DNA from 2 places in the Nonomuraea sp. NPDC003754 genome. Region 2 is predicted to be linked to the other one. Evidence: predicted binding sites of a transcription regulator. Region 2 holds the regulator's gene; the other holds the start of a gene.
The links. The regulator HspR, encoded in region 2, represses chaperone genes until heat shock. The targets are predictions, from matches to a motif close to ANTTGAGTCNNNNNGACTCAANT.
Positions count from the first base shown of each region.

Region 1 (15,732 bases), on a different contig from region 2:
TCCTCGGGCCCGGGCGGTCAGGGGGTCAACACCACCGACAGCAGGGTGGAGCTGCTGTTCGACGTGGCCGCGAGCACGGCGCTGCCGCCCACGCTCAAGGCCCGCGCGCTGGAACGGCTGCCGTCGCCGGTGATCACGGTGGTGGCGTCGGAATACCGCTCCCAGCTGCGCAACCGCGAGGCCGCCGCCCACCGGCTGGCCCAGCGCGTCCGCGAGGCGATCGCGCCGCCGCCCAAGCGACGCCGTCCGACGAAGCCCAGTAAGGGCTCCATCGAGCGCCGCCTGGCCACCAAGAAGCACCGCTCCGACGTCAAGCGCCTGCGCCGCGACATCTGAGCTTGGGCCGGCGGCCCCTCCGGCACGGCGCGTCGATCCAGGTCGACCTGACCGCGCCGCTCCTGGCGTCCCAGCGGGCGCGCCAAGACGCCGTCCGACGGGACTTCGCGATCGGACGGGCCGCGTCAGCTCCCACCTCAGCCACCCGGGGTGACGGTCGCCCGGCTACCGTCGCTTGTGTCGAACATGTGATCTAAAACTCTCCAAGTCAAGGTTACGATCTTGGTGATGGCCGGCCGTGCCGATCGGCCGGCTCTCCATGCTGAAGGGGCGTGAAGACGCCCCACGACCCGATGGGAGATCGACCTTGAGGCGTGCGCTGATCGCGTTAGGCGTCGGCTTGAGCGTGCTGGGTTCCGCTGTCGTCACCGAGCCGGCCCAGGCCGCGAGCGGGGTGGTGGTCCCGCTGGCCGCCAACGTGACGGCGGCTCAGCAGATCGCGAGATTCTGGCTCGCCGACGGAGCCGCCAACCTGAAGAACGCCACGCCGTACACCGTGCGGACCGAGGTCGGCGGGGAGCGCCTGTCCACGGACGTCGTCCCGGACGGCCTCCCTGGGGCCGTCGCACCGGTGGAGGGGCCGCCCTCGTCGAAGGGGAAGACGCCCACGACCTCGGGCAAGGTGTTCTTCATCGGCAGCGACCTCCAGCCGCACTGGTGCACCGGCACGGCTGTGCAGTCGAACTTCAAGAACCTCGTCGCCACGGCAGGTCACTGCCTGTTCGACACCGAGGCCCCGGACGGCCCTCTGGCCAAGTGGGTCTTCGTCCCCGGCTACTCCGAGGGCACGACCCCGTTCGGCCTGTACGTCGGGAAGCAGGCAAGCGCTCACTACGACTTCGACGCCTACCGGGACTACGACCGGGACTTCGCCTTCGTCAACGTGTACAACGGCGTCGTCTCCCCTTCCCCGGACGTGCTGGCCAATGTCGGGAGGCTGGTCGACAACGTCGGCGGCCAGGGGTTCGCGTTCAACCAGCCGCTCGCGCCCACGGTCGACGTCTTCGGCTACCCCGCCGGCCCCCACCCCGACGGCAGGCGGCCCTACACGGGCGAGACCCTCGAATGGTCGACCGGCTCGACGTTCACGATGAAGGTCACGGGCCTGCCCGCGGACCGGCTCATCGGCGTGGACTCCCCGCTCACCGGTGAAGGCGCTCTCGGGTCCTCCTGGCTGACCCATTACAGGAGCGACAGCCGTCTCGGCTATCTCAACGGCATCACGATCAGCGTGTCCGACACCGATGGCGACAATCGGTACGACACCGGCGTCTCGCCGTACTTCGACGGTGAGGTGAAAGAGGTCTACCGGGAGGCCGCCAATTTCTGGGCCGGCCCCATCGCCTAGACAGCCGCCGTCCCCGCCGCGCCCGCCCCGAGTGGCGGGCGCTGTGGCTGTACGTGATCTTGTATTCGGCGACCGCATCATTCCCATCACCTCGGAGACCGCCGAAGAATGGGGACGCCTGAACGCCATCCGCCCGCTCCCGAGCACGGGCGGCCTGATCGCCGCGACGGCCAGAGCGAACGGGTGGACCGCTGGTGGGCAGGAACGTCAAAGACTTCGAGGGGATGGGGCGTGTCCGTCGTCAACCCCTTCGAACCGCCGCGCTGAGATCACGCCCGCGTGTAGCGGTGCTTGGCGCCGGGCGGGAAGTACTCGGGGTCGCCGCTCTCGCGCAGCCTGATCTCCGGCGCCTGCCTCTCCCCGGGGACGTAGGCGGCGAACTCGCTGTTGAGCCTGCGCAGCTGCGCCAGGATCGAGCTTCCGACGGCCTGCGCGGTCCGCTCGTCGGGCCGCAGCCCCGGCATCAGCTCGACCGTGACCGTCAGCCGCCGGTCGCGCTGTTCGTCCTCGACCACCTCCAGCACGAACTTGCCGCTGACCATCCCGCTCACCTCCGGCTGCTCCAACCCGACGGCGATGTTCTCGGGGTAGACGTTCGCGCCGTAGTAGGACACGGTGAAGTGGCTGCGCCCGAAGACGTAGACGAACGGCCGCTCGGGGCCGGGGGCCGACGGGGTGAAGCCGTGCCCGGCGAGCAGGCCCAGCATCCTCTCGTACGGCAGCAGCCCGCCCTCGTCGGCGATGTGGTAGCGGACGAGCGGGATCCCGTTGTCGCCGGAGAACAGCAGCGTGCCCTCGTGCTCCTCGAAGAAGCGCACCTCCGGGTCGTACTGCACGAGCGTCGGCAGCCGCGACTCGCCGAAGATCTCCCTGGCGGTGCCGGGGTGGGCGGCCAGGAAGCGGCGGATCTCGATCGACAGCGGCGTCTCGTTGCCGAGGACGCCCGCGTCGGCGGTGCCGTACAGGGAGGCGGTGTCGCGGGTCGGGTCGGTCATGCCCGCGCGCTCGGCCACCAGCGACCGCCATTCCTCGCTGAAGACCTCGCCCGCGGTGACCATCTTGATCGCGTAGTCGCGCCACGGCAGGCCGCCGGTGTCGATGACGTCCTTGAGGAAGGGCGGGTAGCCGAGCAGGACGACCTGGTCGAAGTGCGGGGCCAGCTCGGGGATCACCCGGACGATCTCGCGCTTGTCGCTGCCGGGCGCGATCGAGGTGATCGGGTAGCCGCGTCCGGCCAGGTGGCGCAGGCAGGCGAGGGTGAACAGGCCGCCGACCCAGGTCCCGAGCGCGAAGCACACGACGGCGAGCGTGCGCTTGTCGCGGGCGCCGAACGCGTCCCTGAAGATCTCCTCGAACCTGGCGGCGATGACCCGCTCGTCCTCGGCCGACCGGGGCCAGAAGGACGGCGTGCCGGTCGATCCGGAGGAGACGGCGATCATGTCGCCGATCGTGCCGCCGCGGCACAGGTCGGGCACCGGGTAGCGGCGGGTGTAGTTCTGCTTGGTGGTCATGGGCAGCCTGGCGAAGTCACGCAGGCTCGTGACCCGCGCCGGGTCGATGTCGTGCGCGGCGAGGAAGGCGCGGTAGGCGGGGACCGTCGCCGCCGTCCGCCGGAAGAGATCCACCGGGTCCATCAGCCGATGGTACGGCGCAGCGGCAGCCTGGCCCGCACCTCGAAGCCGCCGTCGGGGGCCGGCCGCGCCTCCAGCGTCCCGCCGAGCAGGTCGGCCCGCTCCCGCATGCCGGTGATCCCGTGCCCTCCCGCGCTCATGGGCGCGGAACGGCGCGGCGCCTCGTTGGCGACGGCGACCACGAGCTCGTCGCCGGTCCGGTCGACGTCGACGCGCACGGCCGCGCCGGGCGCGTGCCGCATCGTGTTGGACAGCGACTCCTGGAGGATCCGGTAGGCCGCCTCGCTGACCGGCGCGGGGACGGCGCCGGCGGCGTCGGCGGCGCCGGTCACCGTCACCGGGTGCCCCGCCGCGCGGACCGTCGCGACCAGCTCGTCGAGACGGTCGAGGCCGGGCGCTGGCGCCTGGCGCAAGGTGCCGACGATCTGCCGCATCTGCGACATCGCCTCCAGCGACATCTCCCGCACCTCGGCGAGACCGGTGTCGAGGACGGCGGGGTCGCCGCCGGCGCGCAGCCGTACCGCCTCCGACTGGATGGCGATGGCCGACATGTGATGTGCGACCACGTCGTGCAGCTCGCGCGCGATCCGCAGCCGCTCCTCGGCCACCGCCTGCGCGGCCATGGTCTGCTCGGTCTGCGCCGCCAGCTCCACCTGCGTACGGCGCCGCGCCCCGACCACCTGGCCGAGCACCAGCACCACCGGCAGGAGCAGCAGTTCCAGGCCGAACGGCTGCGGCCGGAACAGGACCTCGGCCAGCGTCGTGCCGATCCACACCGCGACGGCGCCCGCCACTCTGACCCGCGTCGCGATCGTGTAGGCGCACAGCACCAGCGCGAGCCCGCCGACCGAGACGACCCCGATGCCGGGGTAGGGGTTGACCAGCAGCGTGGTGGTCGCCAGTGCCCACGCGGGGATGGGCGCCGGCCTGCGCAGCGCGACGGGCACCGAGGCGACGGCCGCCACCAGCGTGATGATCCCGTCGTGCGTGGGCACGTCGAGGCCGCCCGGCTGGAGCCGCATCGGCCCGCTACTGGAGATCATGTCGCCGGTGGTGAACCAGAACAGCACCAGCGCGGTCACCACGTCGAGGAGCAGCAGCATCCGCGGCGACAGGTGCCACTTCGGGTCATTCACCGGGACGGACCAGCCCCGTCTCGTAGGCGTAGACGATCGCCTGGGCCCTGTCGCGCAGGTCGAGCTTGGTCAGCACCCTGCCGACGTGCGTCTTCACCGTCTGCTCGGCGACCACGAGCCGTTCGGCGATCTCGAGGTTGGACAGCCCCTGCGCGATCAGCGTCAGCACCTCGGTCTCCCGTTCGGTCAGCTCCGCCAGCCGCTTCACCGACGGCGCCCGCGGCCCGCCCAGCCGCGCGAACTCGTGGATCAGCCGCTTGGTGACCGCGGGCGCGATCAGCGCCTCCCCGGCCGCCACGACGCGCACGGCCTCGGCCAGCTGGGCGGCGGAGGCGTCCTTCAGCAGGAAGCCGCTGGCGCCCGCCCGTAACGCCTCGTAGACGTAGTCGTCGAGGTCGAAGGTGGTCAGGATCAGCACCTTGGCGTCACCGGCGGCCATGAGCCTGCGCGTGGCCTCCAGGCCGTCCATGACCGGCATCCGGACGTCCATCAGCACGACGTCGGGCTTCAGCTCGGCCACCCGCTCGACCGCCTCCTGGCCGTTGGCCGCCTCGCCCACCACCTCGATGTCGGGCTGGCTGCTGAGGAAGACCGTGAAACCCGTGCGGACCATGCCCTGGTCGTCGGCGATCAGCACCCTGATCATGAGCCCGACTCCACCGGCAGCACGGCCTCCACCTCGAACCCGCCCCCTTCCGTGGGACCCGCCTCCAGCGACCCGCCGAGCAGGGTGGCCCGCTCGCGCATGCCGATCAGCCCGTGACCGGCGCCGGGCGCGTCGCCCGGCCCGCGCCCGGGGCCGTTGGCGACACGGACCCGCAGGCCGCCGCTCCAGGCGACCTCGACGGCGACGGCCGAGCCCGGCGCGTGCCGCATGGCGTTGCTGAGCGATTCTTGCACGATCCTGTAGGCCGAGACGGCCATGGCCGTGGGCACCTCCTCCAGCTCGCCCGAACGCTTCACCCGCACGGTCAGCCCCGCCGAACGGGCGTTGCCGACCAGGTCGTCGAGCCTGTCGAGGGCGGGCGGCGGCGTGGTGTCGGCGCGGCCCTCGTGGTCGCGCAGCACGCCGAGGACCTGCCGCAACTCCTTGATCGCCTCCAGCGACAGCCCGCGGATCTCGGCGAGGCCCGCCTCCAGGCGCGCCACGTCCCCTCGGGCCTCCATGGGTACGGCCTCCGCCTGGATCGCGATGACCGACAGATGGTGTGCGACGACGTCGTGCAGTTCCCTGGCGATCCGCGCCCGCTCGGCCATGACGTACCGTTCCCCGATCGCCTCGTCCCTGCTCGCGGTGGCGCGGCGCCGTACCCGGACGTTGTAGCCGAACAGCAGGATCACCGTCATGGCGACCGAGGCCAGCGCCATCGACTTCGCGTCGACGATCCAGACGGTCAGCACCGAGGTCAGCCAGCCCACCGCCGTGACGCGCCGGTCCGACCGGGCGGCCAGGGAGTAGAGCACCAGCAGGTACATCACGATGGCCGGCTGGAGGTACGGCGGCTGCATGTCGGTGATCTGCCTGACGACGTGCAGGGACGGAAGGATCAGCACCAGTGCCAGCCGCCACGCGGCCAGGGGCCAGCGCGCCCGCATCGCGACCGGCAGCGAGAAGGCGACGGCCGTCAGGTAGACCTGCGCCATCGGCTGCCGTCCGGACGGGATGAGCTCCGTGAGCGTGATCCAGAACAGCATTCCCGCCACGACGAGGTCGGCCAGCTGCACCAGGTCGTAGTGGTCGAAGGGCACCAGTGGCCGCAGCGCCCGCGGCACCCGGCGGCGCAGGCGGGGCGAGCGGGCGGGCGGGGGATCGGCCTCGCCGCTGAAGAACGCGAGCACGAACGGCTGGAGGACGGCCGAGATCACCGCCCCAGCCTAGGTGCGGCCTGACCAGGCACGCATCACCCCTGGGAGTGATGGCCCTCAAGAGCTACTTACACAATTACGATCGCCGTGAGCGAACATCATCAAGGAAGGGAACATCGGCGGGCTCCGATGAATTGAGTGTGTATAACTCAACCCCATTGGAGTTCAGATGAGTGAGAGCTTGATCCTCCCGGTCCTGCCGCTCGACGACGAGGTGGTCCTGCCGGGCATGGTGGTCCCTCTGGACCTGTCCTCCGCGGAGGTTCGGGCTGCGATCGACGCGGCTCAGGCTTCTGGTCTCAACAAGCCGCGCGTCCTCCTCGTTCCCAGGATCGACGGCCGTTACGGGGCCGTCGGCGTGCAGGCCGTGGTCGAGCAGGTCGGCCGGCTTCCCGGCGGCGAGCCGGCCGCCGTCGTGCGCGGCGTCAACCGGGCGCGCGTCGGCAAGGGCACGACCGGCCCCGGTGCGGCCCTGTGGGTGGAGGTCCACACCGTCGACCGGGTGCCGGCGGGCGAGCGGGCGCAGGAGCTGGCCAAGGAGTACAAGGCGCTGGCCACGACCATCCTGCAGAAGCGCGGCGCGTGGCAGGTGGTCGACCAGGTCAACCAGATCGACGACCCCTCCGTCCTGGCCGACAGCTCCGGCTACACCCCCTGGCTGAGCACGGCCCAGAAGGTCGAGCTGCTGGAGGCGCCCGACCCCGCCGACCGCCTGGCCAAGCTGGTCGAGTGGTCGCGCGAGCACCTGGCCGAGCTCGACGTGGCCGAGACGATCCGCAAGGACGTCCAGGAGGGCATGGAGAAGCAGCAGCGCGAGTTCCTGCTCCGTCAGCAGCTCGCCGCGGTCCGCAAGGAGCTGAAGGAGCTCAACGGCGACACCGCCGAGACCGAGGAGGAGGACTACCGCGCTCGCGTGGAGGCGGCAGACCTGCCCGAGAAGGTGCGCGAGGCGGCGCTCAAGGAGGTCGACAAGCTGGAGCGCACCTCCGACCAGTCGCCCGAGACCGGCTGGATCCGCACCTGGCTGGACACCGTCCTCGACATCCCGTGGAACACCACGAGCGACGACACCTACGACATCGCCGGCGCCCGAGCCGTGCTCGACGCCGACCACACCGGCCTCGACGACGTCAAGGACCGCATCATCGAGTACCTGGCCGTGCGCAAGCGCCGCCAGGACAAGGGCCTCGGCGTGGTGGGCGGCCGCCGCAGCGGCGCCGTTCTCGCCCTCGCCGGTCCTCCCGGGGTCGGTAAGACGTCGCTGGGCGAGTCCGTGGCGCGCGCCATGGGCAGGAAGTTCGTCCGCGTCGCCCTCGGCGGCGTCCGTGACGAGGCCGAGATCCGCGGCCACCGGCGCACCTACGTCGGCGCGCTGCCCGGCCGCATCGTCCGCGCCATCCGCGAGGCGGGCTCGATGAACCCCGTCGTGCTGCTCGACGAGATCGACAAGGTCGGCGCCGACTACCGGGGCGACCCGACCGCCGCCCTGCTCGAGGTGCTCGACCCGGCGCAGAACCACACCTTCCGCGACCACTACCTGGAGGTCGAGCTCGACCTGTCGGACGTGCTCTTCCTGGCCACGGCCAACGTCCTGGAGGCCATCCCCGGGCCGCTGCTCGACCGCATGGAGATCGTCACCCTCGACGGCTACACCGAGGACGAGAAGGTGGCCATCGCCCGCGACCACCTGCTGCCCAAGCAGCTGGAGCTGGCGGGGCTGACCGCCGAGGAGGTCACGGTGGAGGAGGCGGCGCTGCGCAGGCTGGCCGCCGAGTACACCCGCGAGGCCGGCGTCCGCTCCCTCGAGCGCTCGATCGCCAGGATCCTGCGCAAGGTCACGGCCAAGGACGAGCTGCCCGCCACGGTGACCGCGGACGACCTGGTCGAGTACCTGGGCAGGCCGCGCTTCGTCCCCGAGGCGTCGCTGCCCGAGTCCAAGCAGCGCACCTCGGTGCCCGGCGTGGCCACCGGCCTGGCCGTCACCGGTGCGGGCGGCGACGTCCTCTACGTCGAGGCGTCGCTGGCCGACCCCGAGACCGGCGACACGGGGCTGACCCTCACCGGCCAGCTCGGCGACGTGATGAAGGAGTCGGCGCGGATCGCGCTGTCCTACCTGCGCTCCCACGGCGCGGAGCTGGAGCTGCCGGTCACCGCGCTGAAGGACCGCTCGGTGCACGTGCACTTCCCCGCGGGCGCCGTCCCCAAGGACGGGCCGTCGGCGGGCGTCACGCTCACCACGGCGCTGGCCTCGCTGCTGTCGGGACGGCTGGTCCGCAACGACGTGGCGATGACAGGGGAGATCTCGCTCACCGGGCGGGTGCTGCCCATCGGCGGCGTCAAGCAGAAGCTGCTGGCGGCGCACCGGGCGGGCATCACCACCGTCCTCATCCCGGCCCGCAACGAGCCCGACCTGGACGACCTGCCCAAGGAGGTGCGCGACGAGCTGACCATCCACGCGGTCGGCGACGTGCGTGAGGTGCTCGACATCGCCCTCACCCCGGCCAAGGTGGCCCAGACCGCCGCGGCCTGACCTCCCACCCGAAGCCGCCCCACCGTCCGTACGGCGGGGCGGCTTCGCCGTTCCCTAGGGACTTAATGGACAAATCATTCAAGCGGTTGAATGGATGATTCGTGCATGGTCTTATGAGGTCATGCTCTACGGACTTCCCGCCCTGGAGGCGCAGGACGAAAAGGTCCTGGCCGAGATCGAGGACATGCGGCGTGACCTGAAATACCGCCTCGCCGTCTCACATCGGTGGGACGGGCAGCTGCGCAGGCAGCTCCAGGCTCGCGCGATCCAGGGATCCAACTCGATCGAGGGATATCGGGCCAGTGTCGAGGACATCGAGTCCATCATGGCGGGGGAGGAGCCGCTGGAGACGCCGGGTTCGGTGGCTCGCGAGATCGCCGGTTACCAGCAGGCGCTCACCTACATCCAGCTGTTGTCGGACGCGCCCGCCTTCCGCTTCGACGTCGGTGTCCTCAACGCGCTCAACTTCATGATGATCGGCCACCACCACGGCAAGACGCCTGGAGTCCCGCGTCCGGGTGGCATCTATGTCCGCAACTCCGCCACAGGGGAGGTCGTCTACGAGGGCCCTGATGCCGAGCATGTCGGCGATCTGCTTGACCAGCTCGTGGGCTGGCTCAACGCGGGCGATTTGGACGCGCCGAGCTACGTCCGGGCCGCCATGGCGCACTTCAACCTCGTGGCCATTCACCCGTGGCGCGACGGGAACGGCCGGATGTCGCGAGCGCTGCAGACTCTGGTCCTCGGCAGAGACAGGATCCTCACCCCCGAGTTCTCCTCGATCGAGGAGTGGCTCGGGACCGGTGAGAACACCGTCGACTACTACCGTGCGCTCAGGCAGGTGCAAGGCGGGTTGTGGCGACCGCACGACGGGACCCTGCCGTGGGTGCGGTTCTGCCTTCGCGCGCACCACCTGCAGGCGCAGCAGGTCGGCAGGCGGCTGGCGGAGGCCGGGGAGATCTGGGTGCTGCTGGAGGAGCAGGTCGACGCCGACGGCCTCAACACCAGGTGCGTCTCCGCGCTCTACGAGGTGTTCGTGAACCGGCGCCTGCGCCGTACCCGCTACCAGCTCGACGAGGAGCTCAGCCAGGGGCAGGCCGCTCGTGACCTGCGCGATCTCGCCGCGAAGGGGTGGCTCAAGCCGTACGGGGCGACCAAGGGACGGTTCTACGCCCCGGGACCGCGCATGGCGCGTATCAAGGCGGACTTCGCCGACCGGATGACTCCCCTCAAAGACCCCTACCGGCGTGTCGGGGGCGCCTGACAGGATACGGTCACTGCCCGTGATGCCGACAGTGAGGCCGCCCCTGGACGTGGCGCTGGGCAAGGTGCGCCGCAGGATCCTGCCGTTGATCGTCGCCGCCTACGTCGTCTGCTACGTCGACCGCACCAACATCCCGGGACTGCTGGGCCAGGCCGGGCGGCGCGACCGTGAGCCACTTCACATCGGCGGCAGGGAATAGGCCCGTACCGGGCGATCGTTGGCCAGAGCGTGAACGAGATGCGAATGCGCATGTGTATGGGCTGTCCGGCCCGCTAGAGCGCACCCTTCCGCCCCCTCTCGTTCAAAGGTATGCCCCGATGATCCGACCCAGCTTCGTGCTGCGCCGCCTGAGTCACCTGCCGTTCCACCCCGGCAGCCGCTGACGTCTCCCCCGACGCTGACCTTCCGTTACCGAATCCGTTGTGGGGAAATTTCGTGATCCAGGCTGCAGGCCTGCGCAAGACGTACGGTGACACCGTCGCGCTGGACGGTGTCGACCTGCACGTGCGCCAGGGTGAGATCTTCGGCGTGCTCGGCCAGAGCGGCGCGGGCAAGAGCACACTGCTGCGCTGCGTCAACCTCCTCGAGCGCCCGGACCGGGGCACCGTCGCGGTCGCCGGGCAGGAGCTGACCACGCTGGGCGAGCGCGACCTGCGCGCCGCCCGGCAGCACATCGGCATGATCCACCAGCATTTCGCGCTGCTGTCCTCGCGCACGGTCGCGGGCAACGTCGCCTTCCCCCTCGAGGTCATGGGCGTGGGCCGGGCCGAGCGGTCGGCCAGGGTCGCCGAACTGCTGGAGCTCGTCGGCATCGCCGACAAGGCCGACGCGCGCCCCTCGCAGCTGTCCGGCGGGCAGAAGCAGCGGGTGGGCATCGCCAGGGCGCTGGCCGGCAACCCCAAGGTGCTGCTGGCCGACGAGGCCACCTCGGCGCTCGACCCCGCCACGACCTCCTCCATCCTGGCCCTGCTCAAGCGGCTCAACGCCGAGCTCGGGCTGACGATCCTGCTCATCACGCACGAGATGAACGTCGTCAAGAGCATCTGCGACTCGGTGGCCATCATGGCCGGCGGGGCGATCCTGGAGTCGGGGCCGATCAGGCAGCTGCTGACCACGCCCGGGTCCAGGCTGGCGGCCGAGCTGTTCCCGCTGCCCGCTCCCGAGGCGGGCAACGTCACGATCACGTTCACCGGAGCGGCGGACGAGCCGGTCATCTCGACGGTCGTGCGCAAGTTCGACGTGGACGTCAGCATCCTCGGCGGCGCGCTGGAGGAGGTCGCCGGCGGCTCGGTCGGCCGCCTGCGCGTCTCGCTGGACGGGGCCGACACCTCGGCCGCCCTCGCGTACCTGCGTGAGCGCGGCCTGATCGTGGAGGTGGCCGCGTGACCTGGGAAGAGATGGTCCCGCTCCTCGGGCAGGCGACGTGGGAGACGGTCCAGATGGTGTTCTGGTCCACGCTGTTCACCGTCGTGTTCGGGCTGCCGCTCGGCGTCGCCCTCGTCGGCACCTCACGTGCCGGCCTGTTCCCCTCGCGGGTGGCCAACCAGCTGCTCAGCCTGATCGTCAACATCGGCAGGTCGCTGCCGTTCATCATCCTGATGATCGCGGTGATCCCCTTCACCCGGCTGCTGGTCGGCACCACGATCGGCCTGTACGCGGCCATCGTGCCGCTGACCATCGGCGCCGTGCCGTTCTTCGCCCGGCTGGTGGAGATCGCGCTGCGCGGCGTCAGCCCCGACGTCGTGCAGGCCGCGCACGCCATGGGCGTCAGCCGTACGTCGATCGTGGCCAAGGTGCTGCTGCCGGAGGCCAGGTCGGCGCTGGTGGCGGGCATCACGGTCACCGTCATCACGCTCGTGTCCTACTCCGCGATGGCGGGCGTCATCGGCGCGGGCGGCCTGGGTGACCTGGCCATCAGGTACGGCTACCAGCGGTTCGAGACGCCGCTCATGATCGCCACCTGTGTGGTCATCATCGTCCTCGTCCAGCTGGCCCAGACCCTCGGCGACGCGCTCGCCGACCGTCTGGCCAAGCGCTAGACACTCCCACCCCTTTTCCGCCCGGGTCCGCCACGAGCGGGTCCTGCTTCCTCATACCCAGACGCTTCCTCATACCCAGACAAGGAGCACAGCCGTGCGCAAGTTGTTCGGTCTCGTGACCGCCGCCGTCCTGGCCGTGACGCTGGCCGCCTGCGGGTCGTCCGCGGCCGGCTCGTCGGCCTCCGGCGCGCCCAGCGACACCCTCAAGGTCGGCGCCACCCCCACGCCGCACGCCGAGATCCTCAAGTACATCTCGGACAACCTGGCCGCCAAGGAGGGCCTCAAGCTGGAGATCGTCGAGTTCAGCGACTACGTGCCGCTGAACCCGCAGCTCCAGGAGGGCCAGCTGGACGCCAACTACTTCCAGCACCAGCCGTACCTCGCCGACTACAACAAGGAGAAGGGCGCCAAGCTCACCTGGGTGCAGAACGTGCACCTGGAGCCGCTCGGCCTCTACTCCAGCAAGGTGAAGGACGTGGCCGCCCTTCCCTCCGGCGCCACCGTGGCGGTGCCCAACGACGCCACCAACCTCGGCCGCGCGCTGAAGCTGCTGGCCGACAACGGCGTCATCACCCTGAAGGACGGCGTCGGCACCGCGGCCACCGAGCGCGACGTCACCGCCAACCCGAAGAACATCACCTTCAAGGCGCTCGACGCCGCCCAGCTGCCGCGCTCGCTCGCCGACGTCGACGCCGCGGTCATCAACGGCAACTACGCCCTGGAGGCCAAGCTCAACCCGGCCACCGACGCGCTCGTCGCGGAGAAGGCGGAGGGCAACCCGTACGCCAACGGTCTGGTCGTGCAGGAGGGCAAGCAGAGCGACCCGCGGGTGCAGAAGCTGGCCAAGCTGCTGCAGAGCCCCGAGGTCAAGAAGTACATCCAGGACACCTACAAGGGCGCGGTCATCCCCGCCTGAACCGTCCTGACCGGCGCCCCGGTCGCCGCGGCGGGCCGGACGGCTTCGACCCCGGCCGGCTTCGCCCCCGGACGGCTTCCGTTCGGGTCGGCGTGACCTCCACCGCGAGACCGTGATCCCGCACGCGGGATCACGGTCTCGGCGTTTCCGGAACGGGACGTGAGCGGCAGGCCGGGCCTCGCCCGCGGGGCCTTGCGGGGCCTTCCGAGGGAAGTGGTGACCGAATACTGTTCTGGTCATGTATCCGGGAGCCATCGCAGCAGTCACCCCCGACAAGCCCGCTGTGATCATGGCGGGCTCCGGGGAGGTCGTCACCTACCGCCGGCTCGAGGAGGAGTCGAACAGGCTCGCGCACCTGTTCCGCTCCGCCGGGCTCAAGCCGGGCGACCACATCGCCTTCATGCTCGAGAACCATCCTCTTTTCCTGGTCATCGCCTGGGCCGCGCACCGCTCAGGGCTCTACTACACCGCCGTCAGCTCCCGCCTGCAGAGCGAGGAACTGTCCTACATCGTCGACAACTGCGAGGCCAGGGTCTTCATCTCCTCGGCGCGGCTCGCCGGCGTGGCGGGCGCGATCGAGGCTCCCGGCGTGGAGCTCAGGCTCATGATCGACGGGGTGGCCGACGGTTTCGTCTCCTACGAGGAGGCCGTCGCGGTCCATCCGACGACGCCCATCGCCGACGAGTGCCAGGGCGCCGACATGCTCTACTCCTCGGGCACCACGGGCCGGCCCAAGGGCGTCAAGCCGACGCTCTCGCAGGCGCCGCTCGACAGGCCGGGGCCGCTGCTGCAGCTCATCCAGTTCCTCTTCGCGCCGTCGGCCGACAGCGTCTACCTGTCGCCCGCCCCGCTCTACCACGCCGCGCCGCTGCGCTACTGCCTGCAGTTCCAGCGCCTGGGCGCGACGGTGGTCGTCATGGAGCGCTTCGACCCCGCCGAGTACCTCGCCCTCGTCGAAGGCCACCGGGTCACGCACACCCAGCTCGTGCCGACGATGTTCATCAAGATGCTCAAGCTGCCCGACGAGGTCAGGGCCGGGCACGACCTGTCGTCGCTCCGGTGCGCGATCCACGCGTCGGCGCCGTGCCCGGTGCCCGTCAAGGAGCGGATGCTCGAGTGGTGGGGGCCGGTCATCCACGAGTACTACGCCGGAACCGAGGGCAACGGCTTCCTCTACGCCGGACCCGCCGACTGGCTGGCCCACCCGGGCACGGTCGGCCGCGCCCTGCTCGGCGTGGTGCACGTCTGCGACGAGGAGGGCAACGAGCTGGGGCCCGGCGAGCACGGCACCGTCTACTTCTCCGACGGCCCCCGCTTCGAGTACCACGGCGACCCCGACAAGACCCGCTCCGCGCAGGATCCCCAGGGCAGGGGCTGGACCACCCTCGGCGACATCGGCTACCTGGACACGGACGGCTTCCTCTACCTGACCGACCGCCGCTCCTACATGATCATCTCGGGCGGGGTGAACATCTACCCCCAGGAGGCCGAGAACGTACTGGCCCTCCACCCCAAGGTCGCCGACGTGGCCGTGTTCGGGATCCCGGACGAGGAGATGGGCGAGCAGGTCAAGGCCGTCGTCCAGCCCGCCGACGACGTCGCGGCGGGCCCGGCGCTGGAGGCCGAGCTGATCGAGTACTGCAGGGCACGGCTGGCGCACTACAAGTGCCCCAGGTCGATCGACTTCCGCGACGAGTTGCCGCGCCATCCCACCGGCAAGCTCTACAAGCGGCTGCTGCGCGCGGAATACCTTAAAGTTCCATGAGAGCCGGACCCGGCACCCCCGTCGCGACCTCGCCTGATAAGGCGTGCGTCAGGGGGTGCGCCACGCCCTGTTCGACGGCTTAAGCAGTGCTTACACCCTCATTGGCACCCTGGAAGTACGACGGCACGCCACAGTGGCGCGCCAGAGCGGCTTCTTGGGGATGGACATGAACACGAACGAGCCTCGTGAGCACGGCGAAGGCACTGTGGGTGGGGGTTGGACCCAGTTCGGTTCCAAGCCTCCGGTCGCCGGCGAGTTCCAGCACGGCGCGCCGTCGCCGGGTGGCGACACCACGATCATGCCGGTGCCTTCGGTACCGAAGCGGCAGTCGATGTTCACGGCCGGGCAGAAGGCCGTCGCCGGACTCGCCCTGGCGGCGACGGCGCTGGTCGGTGGCGTGGTGGGGGCCGCGACCGTCAGCGCCCTGGGCGGCGGGGGAACCACGAGCGTGGCGGCCGCGCCCAGCCCGGCCTTCAAGCCGGCGTCGAACGCCATGACCGTGGCCGACGTCGCCCAGAACGTGCAGCCGTCGGTCGTGATGATCCAGGGTCAGACCGGCGAGGGATCCGGCGTGGTGCTGTCGGAGGACGGCCTGATCCTCACCAACAACCACGTGGTGGTCGGCGCCGGCCAGGGCGGCGGGTCCATGACGGTGAAGTTCAGCGACGGCAGGACCGCCAAGGCGTCGGTCGTCGGCACCGACCCGGCCACCGACCTGGCCGTCATCAGGGCCACGGGCGTGTCGGGCCTGACCAAGGCCACCCTCGGCGACAGCGACGCGCTCAGGGTCGGCGACGCGGTGCTGGCCATCGGCAGCCCGCTCGGCCTGGACGGCTCGGTCACCGCGGGCATCGTCAGCGCGCTGGACCGCACGCTCACGGTCGGCGACCAGGATCGGCAG
Region 1 covers NZ_JBSGJX010000009.1:161,625-177,356, reverse strand. Annotated here, with positions in the region: gene arfB (alternative ribosome rescue aminoacyl-tRNA hydrolase ArfB) at 1-336, shown strand, start outside; gene ACWEVS_RS14500 (trypsin-like serine peptidase) at 644-1,684, shown strand; gene ACWEVS_RS14495 (phenylacetate--CoA ligase family protein) at 1,954-3,318, opposite strand; gene ACWEVS_RS14490 (sensor histidine kinase) at 3,318-4,451, opposite strand; gene ACWEVS_RS14485 (response regulator) at 4,444-5,097, opposite strand; gene ACWEVS_RS14480 (sensor histidine kinase) at 5,094-6,317, opposite strand; gene lon (endopeptidase La) at 6,487-8,847, shown strand; gene ACWEVS_RS14470 (Fic family protein) at 8,969-10,111, shown strand; gene ACWEVS_RS14465 (hypothetical protein) at 10,131-10,310, shown strand; gene ACWEVS_RS14460 (methionine ABC transporter ATP-binding protein) at 10,547-11,497, shown strand; gene ACWEVS_RS14455 (methionine ABC transporter permease) at 11,494-12,150, shown strand; gene ACWEVS_RS14450 (MetQ/NlpA family ABC transporter substrate-binding protein) at 12,245-13,066, shown strand; gene ACWEVS_RS14445 (acyl-CoA synthetase) at 13,305-14,831, shown strand; gene ACWEVS_RS14440 (S1C family serine protease) at 15,130-15,732, shown strand, end outside.
Region 1: a site for HspR is predicted at 6,450-6,472, ahead of lon (endopeptidase La). Genes of this name have one in related genera too.

Region 2 (15,732 bases):
AGCTTGGACACGTCGGTCACCGTCACGATCGGGTCGCCCGCCGACACCGGCACGCCGACCGCGACCGGCGCGCCGCCGCCCGACGACCCGCCCGCCGGTACGGCGGGCAGCTGCGGCGCCGCCCCGCCGGGGATCTGCCCGAGCAGCCCGCTCAACGCGCTGGAGCCGCCACCGCCCGAAGGACGCCCGAGCGTGACGACGCCGCCGAACGGCGCCTTGATGGTGAGCGCCTTCACCGTGGACTCGGCGGCCTTGACCGCCACCCTGGCCTGCGTGCGCGAGGCCGCCTGCAGCGACGACATCGAGGCGGTCAGCCCGCTGGTGAAGCCGCTGACGGTACGGCTGAGCGACGCGGTGATCTGCGACAGCGCCTGCTTGTTGGCCTTGTGCTGCGTCTCGGCCATGTCGATGGCGGACAGCAGCTGCCTGCGCGCGGCCGCGTCGTCCACCTTGCGGGCCTCCGCCCTGGCCTTGGCGAAGTGCCTGGCCACCTTGCGGTCGAAGGCGCTGGTGTCGATGCTCGCCAGGCGCGGCGTCGAGGGGGCGGGCACGGGACGCGCCGCCCTGCGCGCCTGGGCGAGCTGGTCGGTGGCCTGCGGGGACCGGATCCTGGCCAGGATCTGCCCCTTGGCGACCTTCTCGCCGTCACGCACGTACAGCTTGGTCACCGTGCCCTGGGCGGGCGCGCGCAGCGTGGCCGTGGCCCTGGCACCGATCGTGGCGGGCGCCTCGACGACCTCCGTGACCGGGGCGCGCTGCACCTGCGCGAGCTGGAAGGCAGGCGGCTCCTCGGCGGTGCAGCCGGTAAGCGCTAACAGGACGAGCAGCGGGGGGATACCGCGACGAACCGTCACGCCGCCTAGCGTAGAGGGCGCATCAGGCGACCGCCTGCCGTACCCCTACCTGGTGAGCGCGTTTCCCGGCACCATGGTCTGCACGCTGGTCGCCCACATCACCGACCAGAACGCCCACGCGGCGCCGCCCAGCACGTGCCCCGCCATGACGACCGGGAGGGACGCGCCGAGGGCGATCGTCAGCGGTTCCAGCGCGAACAGCAGCAGCCCGGCCGCGCCCGCCGCCAGCGGCCTGGCCGGGCGGACCCGCAGGGCGACCAGGCCGCCGACGATCGTGCCCGCGCCGCCGGCGGACAGGACGAGGCCGTAGGCGGTCTCGCCGTACGCGCCGGTGATCAGCTCGGAGCCGAGGGGGATCAACGGGCCGAACAGCGTGATGCCGAAGACGACCCGGTTTCCTAACAGCGGGCCGACCGCAGGACATGCGTGAGGCCGGAAGCCTGCGGTCAGCCGGAGGCGAGCTGGCGGCCGCGGTCGCGGGCCGCCTCGATGGCGGCCAGGAAGGCCGCGCGCACGCTGTGCCGTTCGAGCTCGGCGATCGCCGCGATGGTCGTGCCGCCGGGCGAGGTCACCGCCTCGCGCAGGATCACCGGGTGCTCCCCCGAGTCACGCAGCATGATCGCCGCTCCCACGATCGACTGCGTGACCATGTCCAGCGCCGCGGCGCGCGGCATGCCGAGCAGGATGCCCGCGTCCACCATCGCCTCGACCAGGTAGAAGAAGTACGCGGGACCGCTGCCCGACAGCGCCGTCGCCGCGTCCTGCTGCGACTCGGGGATCCGCAGCACCTTGCCCACCGGCTTGAGCAGGTTCTCGGTGCGTTGCAGGTGCTCTTCACCCGCGTACGCGCCGGCCGAGATCACGCTCATCGCCTCGTCGAACTTGATCGGCGTGTTCGACATGACCCTGACCACCGGCACGTCCACCCCGAGCCGCTGCTCGACGAACGCGGTCGTGATGCCCGCCGCCGCCGAGATGACGAGCCTGTCGGCGGGCACGTAGGGGGCGATCTCGGCCAGCAGGGCGGCCATGTCCTGTGGCTTGACGGCGAGGATCAGCGTGTCGGCGGCCTTGGCGGCCTCGGTGTTCGACACGGTCCGCACGCCGTACGTCTCCCGAAGCGCCTGGGCCCGCTCCTCCCTGCGCGCGGTCGCCAGGACGTCGCCCGGCTTGAACCCGGCCCGCAGCAGCCCCGACAGCAGGGCCTCGCCCATCTTGCCGGTTCCCAGAATCGCAATCATGCGGGCAGCCTACCTAGTCCGACGTGGCGGCACCGCGTCGGAAAAAGGCGGCGGCCGGTACGGCACCGCGTCGGAAAAAGGCGGCGGCCGGTACGGCGTCGAGGCCGGGCCTGGCGAGGTCACGCCGGAGCGGCACACTCGACCACGACCTCTTCGCCGACCCTGGGGATCCCCGACCGGCCCGCCCCGGGATAACGACCGGGCTCAGCCGCGAGAGGAGCGACCGGCTTCCGCCCCGGAACAGGACCGACCGGCCTCCTCCCCAGGAGGGAAGCGACCGGCCTCCCCCAGGAGAAGGAGCGGGCGGTCTCGGCCCCAGCCGCGAGAGGCGCGAGCAGCCTCGGCCCCGGAGGGAGGGCCACCCGACCCCGACTCCCGGAGGGAAGCGAGCGGCCTCGAACCCGGAGAGCGTGACGGTCGCAACGCCGGGAGCCTCAGTCCCGGGAGAAGAGCGAGCGGGCGAAGAAGGTCAGGTTGGCCGGGCGCTCGGCCAGGCGGCGCATGAGGTAGGCGTACCAGTCGTCGCCGTACGGCACGTACACCCTGACCTGCGAGCCGACCCCCGCCAGCCGCCGCTGCTCGGCGGGCCGCACGCCGTACAGCATCTGCAACTCGAAGCCGGTGGTGTCGCGCCCGTGGAGGACGGCCAGCGCGGCGGAGATCTCGATCAGGCGCGGGTCGTGGGTGGCGACCATCGGGTAGCCGGTGCCCGCCATGAGTGTCTTGAGGCAGCGGACGTAGCTGCGGTCGATGTCCCTCGGTGAGGTGTACGACAGCGCTTCGGGCGCCACGTACGCGCCCTTGCACAGCCGTACCCTGGCGCTGTCGAGCTTCGCGCAGCGCTCAGGCGCGGCGCGCAGGTAGGACTGGACGACCACGCCGACGTCGGGATGCTCCTTGCGGAGGGTCGAGTGGATCGACAGCTGGGCCTCGATGGTGTCGTGCTCCTCGGCGTCGAGGGTGACCGTCACGCCCCTGGCCGCGGCGGCCTCGCAGACCGACGCGGCGTTGTCGAGGGCGAACTGCTCCGACAGGCGCAGGCCGAGGGCGGTGAGCTTGACGGAGACGTCGGCTCCCGAGGGGAGACCTTCGAGGAGGGTGAGGTAGGCGCGGACCTCGCGCTCGGCCTGTGTCCTGTCGGTGACGTCCTCGCCGAGGTGGTCGACGGTGACGAGCAGGCCCTGGTGTGACAGGTCGTGGACGACGGCGCCCACGTCGTCGGCCACGTAGCGGCTGACCACTCCCCTGGTCAGCGGGGACGAGGCGATGAGACGCTCGGCGCGCTCGCTTCGCGAGGCGGCCAGGAGAACGTGACGCAGCACATCATCAGCGTAAACCCCCGCATCGCCTGTGGATCACCGCCCCGATCTCTCCCGCGACCCTCGGTACGGCCCGCCAGGAGCACCCCGACGTGGCCACCCCGGGAGGCCGGCGCCGACACCCCGAGACCGTCCCCCGAGGTCCGCGGGCAGGACCGACGGGCCCGAGACGGTCACCCGACGCCTGCGGGAAGGGCCCGAGACGGTCACCCGACGCCTGCGGGAAGGGCCCGAGACGGTCACCCGACGCCTGCGGGAAGGGCCCGAGGCGGTCACCCGACGCCTGCGGGCAGGACCGGCCGAGACACCGCGACGGTCGGAGGGCGATTCGCTCGGAAGGCGGGCGCGGGCCGGCGCGAAGGATGGGCGGTGGGAGGGTGAACCGGGGCGTCGCGGGATCCGTCATACGGGTATGCGGACTACAGCCCTCGTGGCCGGGTGTCTGATGCTGACCCTGAGCTGCGGCGCGGCCGCCACTGACACGGCAGCCCGCCCGAACCCCCACCAGCCCGTCGCCGCCCAGCCGGTGATCAGCACACCCTCCACCTCCCCCACCCCGTCGCCGAAGAAGGTCAAACCGGTCGGCGACACCGTCAACACCCGTAAGGTCCGGTTCGAGAGCGCCAAGGCCAAGGACCGCCTGGTCAAGCTGGTCTGGTGGTCGGGTGTCGAGCCGTGCGCGGTGCTCGACAGGGTGGCGGTGAAGGAGACGGCCAAGCAGGTGACCGTCACCCTCTACGAGGGCACGGCGGCCAAGGCCCAGAACGTCTCCTGCATCGAGATCGCCATCCAGAAGACCACGACGGTCAAGCTGAAGGCGCCGATCGGGAAACGCAAGATCGTCGACGGCGCCGGGCGGCGCTAGAGAAGACGCCAGAGAAGCGCCGGCGCAGGCGCTGGAGAAGCCGAACCCACACGACGGCCGTCCCCGAGGGGCGGCCGTCGCCGTGTGCGTCCGCACCGGGTTGGAACCGCGGGGGTGCCGCCTGTCGTTCAGGATCGTGAGTCACTCGGAAAAGCCCCCTCGCCGGGAATGTCGGTGCGCACCCAGAGGTTGAGTCGCATAGGCTCAACTCGTTTGACAAACCATTCGTCGGTCCATAGGTTGAGCCCAACAAGCTCAACTTTGACTACAAGGACGTACTCATGGCACGTGCGGTAGGTATCGACCTGGGGACGACCAACTCCGTCGTCTCGATCCTCGAGGGCGGTGAGCCCACCGTCATCGCCAACGCGCAGGGCTCGCGGACCACGCCGTCCGTGGTCGCCTTCGCGAAGAACGGCGAGGTCCTCGTCGGTGAGGTGGCCAAGCGTCAGGCCGTCACCAACGTGGACCGGACGATTCGCTCGGTCAAGCGCGAGATGGGCACCAACTGGTCCACGGAGATCGACGGGAAGAAGTTCTCCCCGCAGCAGATCAGCGCTTTCGTCCTGCAGAAGCTCAAGCAGGACGCCGAGGCCTACCTGGGCGAGAAGATCACTGACGCCGTGATCACCGTCCCGGCCTACTTCAACGACGCCCAGCGCCAGGCCACCAAGGAAGCCGGCACGATCGCGGGCCTCAACGTGCTTCGCATCATCAACGAGCCGACGGCCGCGGCCCTCGCCTACGGCCTCGACAAGGACAAGGACCAGACCATCCTGGTCTTCGACCTCGGCGGCGGCACCTTCGACGTGTCCCTGCTCGACGTCGGCCAGGAGGACGGCCACGGCTTCGTCGAGGTGAAGGCCACCTCCGGCGACAACCACCTCGGTGGCGACGACTGGGACCAGCGCGTCGTCGACGAGCTGGTCAAGCGCTTCCAGAACGCCCACGGCGTCGACCTGGCCAAGGACAAGATGGCCCTCCAGCGCCTGCGCGAGGCGGCGGAGAAGGCCAAGATCGAGCTGTCCAGCCAGGCCGAGACCAACATCAACCTGCCCTACATCACGGCCTCCTCCGAGGGCCCGCTGCACCTCGACGAGAAGCTGACCCGCTCGGAGTTCCAGCGCCTGACCGCCGACCTGCTCGAGCGGACCAAGGGCCCGTTCCACCAGGTCATCAAGGACGCCGGCATCAAGGTCTCCGACATCGCCCACGTGGTGCTCGTCGGTGGTTCGACCCGTATGCCCGCCGTCTCCGAGCTGGTCAAGGAGCTCACCGGCGGCAAGGAGCCGAACAAGGGCGTCAACCCCGACGAGGTCGTGGCGATCGGCGCCGCGCTCCAGGCGGGCGTGCTCAAGGGTGAGGTCAAGGACGTCCTGCTGCTCGACGTGACCCCGCTGTCCCTCGGCATCGAGACCAAGGGCGGCATCTTCACGAAGATCATCGAGCGCAACACGACGATCCCGACCAAGCGCTCGGAGGTCTTCACCACGGCCGAGGACAACCAGCCGTCGGTGCAGATCCAGGTCTACCAGGGCGAGCGTGAGATCGCTTCCTACAACAAGAAGCTGGCCACCTTCGAGCTGACCGGCATCGCCCCGGCCCCGCGCGGCATCCCGCAGATCGAGGTCACCTTCGACATCGACGCCAACGGCATCGTCAACGTCTCCGCCAAGGACCTTGGCACCGGCAAGGAGCAGACGATGACGATCACCGGCGGCTCGGCGCTGCCGAAGGACGACATCGAGCGCATGATGCGCGAGGCCGAGTCCTACGCCGAGGAGGACAAGAAGCGTCGTGAGGAGGCCGAGGTCCGCAACAACGCCGACGGCCTCGCCTACCAGACGGAGAAGTTCCTCCGCGAGAACGACGACAAGGTCCCCGGTGAGATCAAGACTGAGGTGAACGACGCGCTCGCCGAGCTGAAGAAGGCTCTCGAGGGCACCGACACCGACACGATCCGCACCTCGGCGGAGAAGCTGGCCACGGTCAGCCAGAAGATGGGTTCGGCGATCTACGCTCAGAGCCAGCAGCAGGCCGGCCCCACGCCCGAGGGCGAGACCGGCCAGGCCAAGGCCGGCGGCGACGACGACGTCGTCGAGGCGGAGATCGTGGACGACGACCAGCCCAAGAAGGACCAGTGACGATGTCTGAGCCGCGCGATAACGGGCCCGAGTCAGAGCCGGTGATCCGCGACAACCGCAAGATCGACCCCAAGACGGGTCAGGCGAGGACCGCCAAGGAGGAGCCGGCCCCGGCCGCTCCTCCGGCGGACGCCGCGCCTGTCGCGGGGGGCGACACCGGCCTCCTGGCCGAGCGCACCGCGGACCTGCAGCGGCTGCAGGCGGAGTACACCAACTACCGTAGGCGGGTCGAGCGCGACCGGGTCGCGGTCCGCGAGCAGGCGGTCGCCGGAGCGCTCACCGAGCTGCTGCCGGTCCTCGACGACATCGGCAGGGCTCGCGACCACGGCGAACTGACCGGCGGTTTCGCCAAGGTCGCCGAGTCGCTGGAGGCGGTCGTCACCAAGCTGGGGCTGACCCCGTTCGGCCAGAAGGGCGAGCCCTTCGACCCGACGGTCCACGAGGCGCTGATGCACAGCTACTCCTCGGAGGTGACCGAGCCGACCGCCATCGAGGTGCTGCAGCTCGGCTACCGCATCGGTGATCGGGTGCTGCGCCCGGCAAGGGTCGCGGTCGCCGAACCCGAGGACGCCCCGGCCGCGTCCGACGACAACTGAGAACCCCCCGAAAGGACGCCATAGATGAGCACCAAGGACTACCTGGAGAAGGATTACTACGCCGTCCTTGGTGTGCCGAAAACCGCCACCGCCGAAGAGATCAAGAAGGCCTACCGGAAGCTGGCCAGGCAGTACCACCCGGACGCCAACCAGGGTGACTCCGCCAAGGAGGCCAGGTTCAAGGAGATCTCCGAGGCCAACGACGTGCTCTCGGACAGCAAGCGCCGCAAGGAGTACGACGAGGCGCGCACCCTGTTCGGATCGGGCATGGGCGCGCCGCGGCCCGGCGGCGGTGGCGGTGGTTTCCCGTTCGACTTCGGCGACCTGTTCGGCGGCACCGGCCAGCACAGCGGAAGCACGAGCGAGCGCATCGGCGACCTGTTCGGCGGGCTGTTCAACAGGGGTGGCGGCGGGAGCACCCGCACCACGGGCACGACGACCAGGCCGCGCCGCGGCCAGGACATCGAGTCCGAGGTCACGCTCTCCTTCACCGAGGCGGTCGAGGGCCACACCGTCTCGCTGAGGCTGACCACGTCGTCGGCGTGCAAGGCCTGTAGCGGCACCGGAGCCAAGGCCGGCACGACCCCGCGGGTCTGCCCGACCTGCGAGGGCACCGGTGCGGCCAGCCGTAACCTGGGCAACTTCGCCTTCTCCGAGCCCTGCCGCGACTGCAAGGGCCGCGGGCTGCTCGTCGACGACCCCTGCCCGGTCTGCGACGGCAGCGGGCGGGCCAAGAGCACCCGCACCATCCAGGCGCGCATCCCGGCCGGGGTGGCCGACGGGCAGCGGGTCAAGCTCAAAGGCAAGGGCGCGCCCGGCGAGAACGGCGGGCCGGCGGGCGACCTCTACATCCAGACTCACGTCAAGCCGCACGCGGTGTTCGGGCGGTCGGGCGACAACCTGACCATCACCGTTCCCGTCACCTTCACCGAGGCGGCGCTCGGCGCGGAGATCAAGGTGCCCGTCCTCAAGGGCCTGCCTGTCACTCTGCGCATTCCGGCGGGTACGCCCAACGGCCGCACGTTCAGGGTCCGCGGCAGGGGGGCCACCCGTAAGGACGGCACCAAGGGCGACCTGCTCGCCTCGGTGGAGGTGCTCGTGCCGCAGGAGCTCGACGACAAGTCGCGCGAGCTGCTGAACGAGTTCCGCACCGCCACCGCGAACGAGGACCCTCGGGCCGACCTCATCCAACGTGCCAGGAGTGAGTAGGCCGATGGACGCCAACTACTTCAACCTGTCGGACGAGACACCCGTCTACGTCATCTCGGTGGCCGCCCAGCTGTCCGGCCTGCATCCGCAGACCCTGCGGCAGTACGACCGCCTCGGGCTGGTCTGCCCGGGCCGTACGGCGGGCCGCGGCCGCCTCTACTCCATGCGAGACATCATCCAGCTGCGCGAGGTGCAGCGCCTGTCCCAGGAGGAGGGCATCAACCTCGCCGGCATCAAGCGGATTCTTGAGCTGGAGAACGAAGCGCTGAGGCTGCGTGAGGAGGTTCACCGCCTCAGAGCCGAAGTGTCCATGGTCAAGGCGCTGATCCGCTACGAGTTGCCACCGGGGGCCTGAATACATGGACTACAAGCTCACGCAGAAGAGCCAGGAAGCGCTGTCGGTCGCCATGCGCCGGGCGGCCACCGAAGGAAATCCCGAGATCGCGCCGGCCCATCTGCTGGCCGCCCTCCTCTCCCAGACGGGCGGCACCGCCGTACCTCTGCTCGAAGCGGTCGGCGCCGACTGGAAGGCGTTGCGCGCCAAGGTGGAGGCCGCGCTGGCGGCCCTGCCGAAGGCGCAGGGCGCCACGGTGAGCGCGCCCTCCAGCTCGCGTCAGGTGCTGACGGTGATCAACACCGCCGCGCAGCGGGCCAAGCGCCTGGAGGACGAGTACGTCTCGACCGAGCACCTGCTGGTCGGTCTCGCGACCGACGGCGGCGAGATGGCCACGCTGCTGAAGAACTCGGGGGCCACGCCGCAGGCGCTGCTCGACGCGTTCGAGAAGGTGCGCGGGCACGCCAGGGTCACCAGCGAGACGCCGGAGGACACCTACCAGGCGCTGGAGAAGTACGGCGTCGACCTGACCGAGCGGGCAAGGAGCGGCAAGCTCGACCCGGTGATCGGGCGCGACTCCGAGATCAGGCGCGTGGTGCAGGTGCTGTCGCGCCGCACCAAGAACAACCCGGTGCTGATCGGCGAGCCGGGCGTCGGCAAGACCGCCGTCGTCGAGGGGCTGGCGCAGCGGATCGTCGCCGGTGACGTGCCCGAGTCGCTGCGCAACAAGAAGCTCGTCTCGCTCGACCTCGGCGCGATGGTGGCGGGCGCGAAGTACCGCGGCGAGTTCGAGGAGCGGCTCAAGGCCGTGCTCTCCGAGATCAAGGAGAGCAACGGGCAGATCGTCACCTTCATCGACGAGCTGCACACCGTGGTCGGCGCGGGCGCCGCCGAGGGCGCCATGGACGCGGGCAACATGCTCAAGCCGATGCTGGCGCGCGGCGAGCTGCGCATGATCGGCGCCACCACCCTCGACGAGTACCGCGAGCGGATCGAGAAGGACCCGGCGCTCGAGCGGCGCTTCCAGCAGGTGTTCGTCGGCGAGCCGTCCGTCGAGGACACCATCGCCATCCTGCGCGGGCTGAAGGGCCGTTACGAGGCCCACCACCAGGTGCAGATCGCCGACAGCGCCCTCGTGGCCGCCGCGGCGCTGTCCGACCGCTACATCACCAACCGCTTCCTCCCCGACAAGGCCATCGACCTGGTCGACGAGGCCGCCTCGCGGCTGCGCATGGAGATCGACTCGCGTCCCGTCGAGATCGACCAGCTCCAGCGCAACGTCGACCGGATGAAGATGGAGGAGCTGGCCCTGGCCAAGGAGACCGACGAGGCCTCCCTGCAGCGCCTCGAACGGCTGCGTGCCGAGCTGGCCGACCGCCAGGAGGAGCTCAACGCCCTCGTGGCCAGGTGGCAGCGCGAGAAGGACGGGCTCAACCGGGTCGGCGACCTGAAGAAGCAGCTCGACGAGGCGCGCGGCGCCGCCGAACGTTTCCAGCGCGACGGCAACTACGCCGACGCCTCCAGGCTCCTGTACGACGAGGTTCCCCGCCTGGAGAAGGAACTGCTGGCCGCCGCCCAGGAGACGCCCGAGCAGCAGATGGTCAAGGAGGAGGTCGGCTCCGACGACATCGCGGAGGTCATCTCCTCGTGGACCGGCATCCCCGCCGGGCGGCTGCTCGAGGCCGAGACCGCCAAGCTGCTGCGGATGGAGGACGAGCTCGGCAGGCGCCTCATCGGGCAGCGCGAAGCCGTCCAGGCCGTCTCCGACGCCGTGCGGCGCAGCCGCGCCGGCATCGCCGACCCCGACCGGCCGACGGGCTCGTTCCTGTTCCTCGGCCCGACCGGCGTCGGCAAGACCGAGCTGGCCAAGGCGCTGGCGGAGTTCCTGTTCGACGACGAGCGGGCGATGACCCGCATCGACATGTCCGAGTACTCCGAGAAGCACAGCGTCGCCCGCCTGGTCGGCGCGCCTCCCGGCTACGTCGGCTACGAGGAGGGCGGCCAGCTCACCGAGACCGTACGGCGGCGCCCCTACACCGTCGTCCTGCTGGACGAGGTCGAGAAGGCGCACCCCGAGGTCTTCGACATCCTGCTGCAGGTGCTCGACGACGGCCGGCTGACCGACGGGCAGGGCCGCACGGTCGACTTCCGCAACACGATCCTCATCCTGACCTCCAACATCGGCTCGCAGTACCTCGTCGATCCGAAGCTGGAGAACGGCGCCAAGCGCGACGCGGTGATGGGCGCGGTGCGGGCGTCGTTCAAGCCGGAGTTCCTCAACCGGCTCGACGACGTCATCCTCTTCGACGCGCTCGGCACGGAGGAGCTGACGAAGATCGTCGACCTGCAGGTGGACCGGCTCGCCCAGCGGCTGGCCGACCGGCGGCTCGCGCTCGACGTCACCCCGGCGGCGCGCGACTGGCTGGCGATCACCGGCTACGACCCGATGTACGGCGCGCGGCCGCTGCGGCGGCTGGTGCAGTCGGCGATCGGCGACAAGCTGGCCAAGGCGGTGCTGTCCGGCGAGGTGGTCGACGGCGACACGGTCCTGGTCGACCTGGGCGACGACGAGCTGACCATCGGCCGCGCCTGACCCTGGCCCCTGAACCACAAGGCCTCGGGCGGATCCCCGTCCGGGGCCTTGTCACGTCCGCGTGGCCCCGTCGCGTGCTCCGTCCACGAGGGGCGTCCCGCCCACGGCGAGAGTCCCCGGGGAGCGCGTCCCACACACGGGGAGAGTCCCCGAGGGGCTCGTACCGCACACGGGGAGAGTCCCCGAGGGGCGCTTCATGCTCAGGGGGACAGTCCTCGAGGGGCTCGTCCCGCTCGCGGGAGAGCTGTGGGGCGGGGCCGGTCGGGGCCTGTGGTCAGGGGGTGTCGGCGCGGGCCAGGGACAGAACCTCCTCGGCGGTGGGCGGGGAGGCCGGATGGTGGCTCAGGCACATCGGCACGCTGATCTGGTGGAACCCCGCCCCCTCCGCCGCCACGTAGAACCGCCCGGCCCGCAACCGCCCGATCTCCGTCGCCGCTCCCCCCTTGGCCCTGGCCATCTCCTCCGCGGCCTGCCGCTGGATCGGCGCGTTCAGGAAGCCGAAGAACTGTGTGGCGGCGTTGCCGGGGATGTGGTTGTGCAGCCCCTTCGGCGCCTGGGTGGCGAACACCAGGCCCAGGCCGTACTTGCGGGCCTGGGAGGCGAGCATGAGGGTGCTGCCCGTGGCGGGCGTGGTCTTCGCCTGCGGCGCGAACGTCTGCGCCTCGTCCATGACCAGCAGCCCGCCCAGCGGCCGGCCGCCCGCCGGATGCCGTCTGAACCACGCGAACAGCCCGAGCTGGAGCCGGTTGACGAAGCCCTGCCGCTGCTCGTCCTCCTGGAGCCCGGCCATGTTGATCACCGACACCCGGGCCCGCCGTCCGCGCTCCGGGGTCAGCAGCACGCCGGGGTCGACCGGGGTGCCGCGACCGCCGAACAGGGGGTCGTTGATGACCGCCGCCCGCAGGTTCTGTCCCACCTCGGCGGCCAGCTTCGCGGCGCCGTCCAGGTCGCTGACCTCCTCGGGCAGGTCGGACAGCAGCTCGATCAGCCCCTCCAGCCCGTGCGCTCGGAGCTTCGCGTGGTGGGCGACCGCCTCCCTCAGCACGGCCTGGGCGCGCTGCGCCTTGGCCGTCGCCCCGTCGATCCTGGCCTTGGGGGCGAGGGCGGCCACCGCGGCGTCGATCGCCAGGCGGAACTCGTCGGGGTCGTCGGCCAGGCCGCTCAGGTCAGGCAGCGGCTGGAAGGTGAGCGGGCGGCCGGTCTGCCTGCCGGGGGTCCAGACGACCACGTCGGTGTCGCGGAGGTAGTCGGCGGCCTTCTGCCGGTCGCCGTCCTCCCAGGCGGGTGGGGGCTCGGGCCATGCCGTACCGAGGCGGGACAGATCGTTGTTCGGATCGAGCACGACGGCGGAGACACCCTGCAGCGCGCACTCCTCGACGAGCCTGCGGATCAGCACGGTCTTGCCGGAGCCCGAGCCGGCGAAGATGACCGTGTGCTTCCTGAGGGCCGCCAGCTCGATCCGCACCGGGGTGCCCGCGCCCGTGTCCGTGCCGACGACCACCGAGTCCGGGCGCGCGCCGGCTGCCCCGGATCCGGAACGGCCCGCGCCGGTGGTGAAGGAGCCCCCGCCGGACGGCGCGGCCCTCACGGGTGCGGCGGGCTGGGCGACAGGCCCGGGCGGCGCGGCAGCGGCTTCCACGGCGGGCGAGGCGGCGGGGCCGGGCGGCAAAGCGGCAGCCCCTTCCACGGCGGGCAGGGCAGCGGGGCCGGGCGCGGCGGGAGCCGGGGGGAGGGCGGTGGCGGGGTGGCTGAGGGCCTCGACCAGCAGCTTCACGTCGTCGGCCGGACGCCGGGCGGACAGCCACTCCCGCAGGTGCGCGGGCTCCTCGTCGAGCAGCGCCCGCAGCGCCGCCAGCGTGCGCAGGTCCGCCTCGTCCACGTGCAGCACCCGCCCGCCCGCCGCCTCGAACGCCGCCACCGCCTCCTTCGTCTTCGGCCCGCCCGACCAGGGCTCGTTGCGCAGCACGAACAGCTGCCGTCTCGGCACCCCCGCCTGCAGCCCCGCCGAGACGCACGCCGCCCTCAGCCGGTGCAGCGCCGCGACGGGGTGGGTGCTGGCGATGCCCCTGAAGCACCAGTGCACCTCGTCCTCCGTCGCCTCGTCGAGCGTCAGGCGCAGGCGGGCGTGCAGGGGCGGTTTGGTGCTAGGCGGCGGATCCTGGGCGTACACGTGCGCCGCGGCGCCACGACCCACCGTCCACGCCGCCAGCCCTGCCGACAGGAGTCCGGGCAGGACGGCGTCCTCGGTTCTGGGGTCCAGCGCGGGCTCGATCTCGGCGCTCTCCCTCAGCCGGGCGAAGTGGGCGTCGAGCGCGGCCAGCCCGGAGGGACCGGCGCCGGACGGCGTGCCGCCACCTCCGCCGCCCCCGTCTCCAGGGTCGTCGAGCCGGTCGAGCTCCCTGATCTCGCCCTCGGCGAGGCAGCTCTGGACATGCTTGTCGATCTTGACGAGGATCTGCCGCGGCGTCAGCCCGACCGCGCTGTCGAAGGCGTCCTCCAACACCGGCCAGGTCGGGTACGGCGGGACGAACCCCACCTTGCCGAACCCCGCCGCGAAACGCCGTTCGACGATGGCCCGCGCGGTCTGCGCGTCCTTCAGCACCCTGAGCGTGGCCGGTTCCCTGAACCTGTCGCGGACGGTGTCCGTCGCCTGCTCCCTGATCAGCATCCAGGTGTGCGGCAGGCAGGAGAGCACGGTCAGGGTCCGCCGGGTGACGTCACGCAGCGCCATCAGGCCGCCGGCCACCTGCTCGACGACCGCGCCCTGCCCCTCGTCGACCAGGCGGGCGCCGGACTGCGCCACCAGCGCGTCGACCTGGTCGACGGCGATCACCGACGGGCCCGTCAGCGCCAGCAGCCGTGACAGGTCACGCACCACCTCCTGCGGCGAGCGGTAGACCCTGGTCAGCCCCCATTCCCTGCCCAGCCCCTCGTCGGGGAGCGACGACAGGTAGGCCTGCCCCACGTCCTGCGCCGTCAGGTCGTCGGAGGCCAGCAGCACCAGGGCCCGCGCCGTGTCGTGCGCGTCCCTGAGCACGGTGCCGCCCTTGCGGCGCAGCGCCTCCACGAACAGGTCGAGCGCCTTCCTGTCGAGGTGGCCCCTTCCGTCGACGGCCCGCCGTACCATCCTGGGCACGTCGGCCAGCTGCGCCAGCCGGTTCAGCAGCAGGCGCAGCTGCGAGTGGCCGTCCTCGGCCGGCCGCCAGAGGCTGTCCAGCATCGCGATCACGATGCTCTCCCAGAAGCTCCTGGCGTCGAGCAGGCCGACCAGGAAGAAGTACCCGCCCTCCCGCTGCGCGTGCTCGCGCGCCCAGCCCAGCAGGTGGGTCTTGCCGGTGCCGCGCTGCCCCTGGATCACCACGCCGATCGGGCTGGCGTCAGCGCTCTCCTTCGCCTCGGTCACCCCGCGGCGCAGGTCGAGCGCGGCCATCGGGTGCAGGCTCTCCACGTGGTACGGCGAGGGCCGCCAGACGTCGTCAGGGGCGTGGACCGCGTTGAGCCGCAGCGCGCTCAGCGCCTCCCATTCCGCCGTCATCGGGCGCCGATCGACAGGTAGTGCTTGTCCTGGTCGCCGACGGCCAGCGCGGAGCTGCGGTCCTGCGGCCTGAGCGCCTTCTGGTTGTCCTCGGGCACCATGACGACGTCGGGCTGCCTGTTGAGGCCGCGCAGGGCGGCGTCCATCACGTCCTTGGGCACGTCGGCCAGCCGCAGGCGGACGTCGGTCAGGCTGACCCAGCCGCCCGGCTCGCGGGCCAGCTCGGCGTAGACGGCCCGTACCCGCCCCTCGACGTCCTCGGGTGTGGTCTCGCGGGAGTCCGCCTCCTGGGCGGGCTGGAAGACGTCGCCCAGACGCTGGTCGGTACGGGCCAGGAAGCGCGCCAGTCCGGCCAGCACCGCCCTGAGCGCGGCCCCGTTCGAGCCGGAGGTGACCTTCACGCCCGCACGGATCTCCTCGGCCAGGCGCGCCCAGCCGTCGTCGGTCAGCACGTGCGCGAACGACCTGCCCCGTTTGCAGCTCTCCACCAGCTTGAGGTCGTTCAGGCGACGGCGGTCCTCGCCGTCGAGGGTGAGCCCGTACCGCTTCTTCAGCTCCGGGTTGGTCACCTCATCGGCCTCGGCCATGAGGACGATCATCACCGAGACCTGCGGAACCGACAGTGCCATTTCCTACCCTTTCGTTGACGAACACCGCGATCTCGCGGGCCACGGCCTGCGCGTCCGTCAGAACGTCGCCGCTGGTGAAGCGCAGCACCGTGTAGCCGTCCCGGTGCAGGCGCACGTCACGCCGGCGGTCCGACTCGAACTTCTCCTGCCTCAGGTGGCTGTCGTCGTCGATCTCGACGATCAGCCACGCCTCCCGCCAGAGGAGGTCGACCCTGATCGGGTTGGCGAGCGGGTGGGCGCCGTAGACCTGGTTCCACTCCCTGTCGGCCGCCCATTCGCACCACCTGAGCACGCTCTCCATGCGCTGCTCGGCGGGGCTCGCGTGATGCGGACGCCCCTTCCTGGGCGGCCACGGCCCCCGCCCGCCGGGACCGTCCGCAGGCTGCCAGGGAAGCCCGGACGGCGCGGGCGCG
Region 2 covers NZ_JBSGJX010000004.1:219,755-235,486, forward strand. Annotated here, with positions in the region: gene ACWEVS_RS07445 (efflux RND transporter periplasmic adaptor subunit) at 1-854, opposite strand, end outside; gene ACWEVS_RS07450 (hypothetical protein) at 900-1,214, opposite strand; gene proC (pyrroline-5-carboxylate reductase) at 1,301-2,095, opposite strand; gene ACWEVS_RS07460 (proline dehydrogenase family protein) at 2,530-3,417, opposite strand; gene ACWEVS_RS07465 (hypothetical protein) at 3,860-4,279, shown strand; gene dnaK (molecular chaperone DnaK) at 4,561-6,423, shown strand; gene grpE (nucleotide exchange factor GrpE) at 6,426-7,019, shown strand; gene dnaJ (molecular chaperone DnaJ) at 7,044-8,228, shown strand; gene ACWEVS_RS07485 (heat shock protein transcriptional repressor HspR) at 8,221-8,583, shown strand; gene clpB (ATP-dependent chaperone ClpB) at 8,588-11,155, shown strand; gene ACWEVS_RS07495 (helicase HerA domain-containing protein) at 11,430-14,690, opposite strand; gene ACWEVS_RS07500 (hypothetical protein) at 14,687-15,277, opposite strand; gene ACWEVS_RS07505 (endonuclease domain-containing protein) at 15,261-15,732, opposite strand, start outside.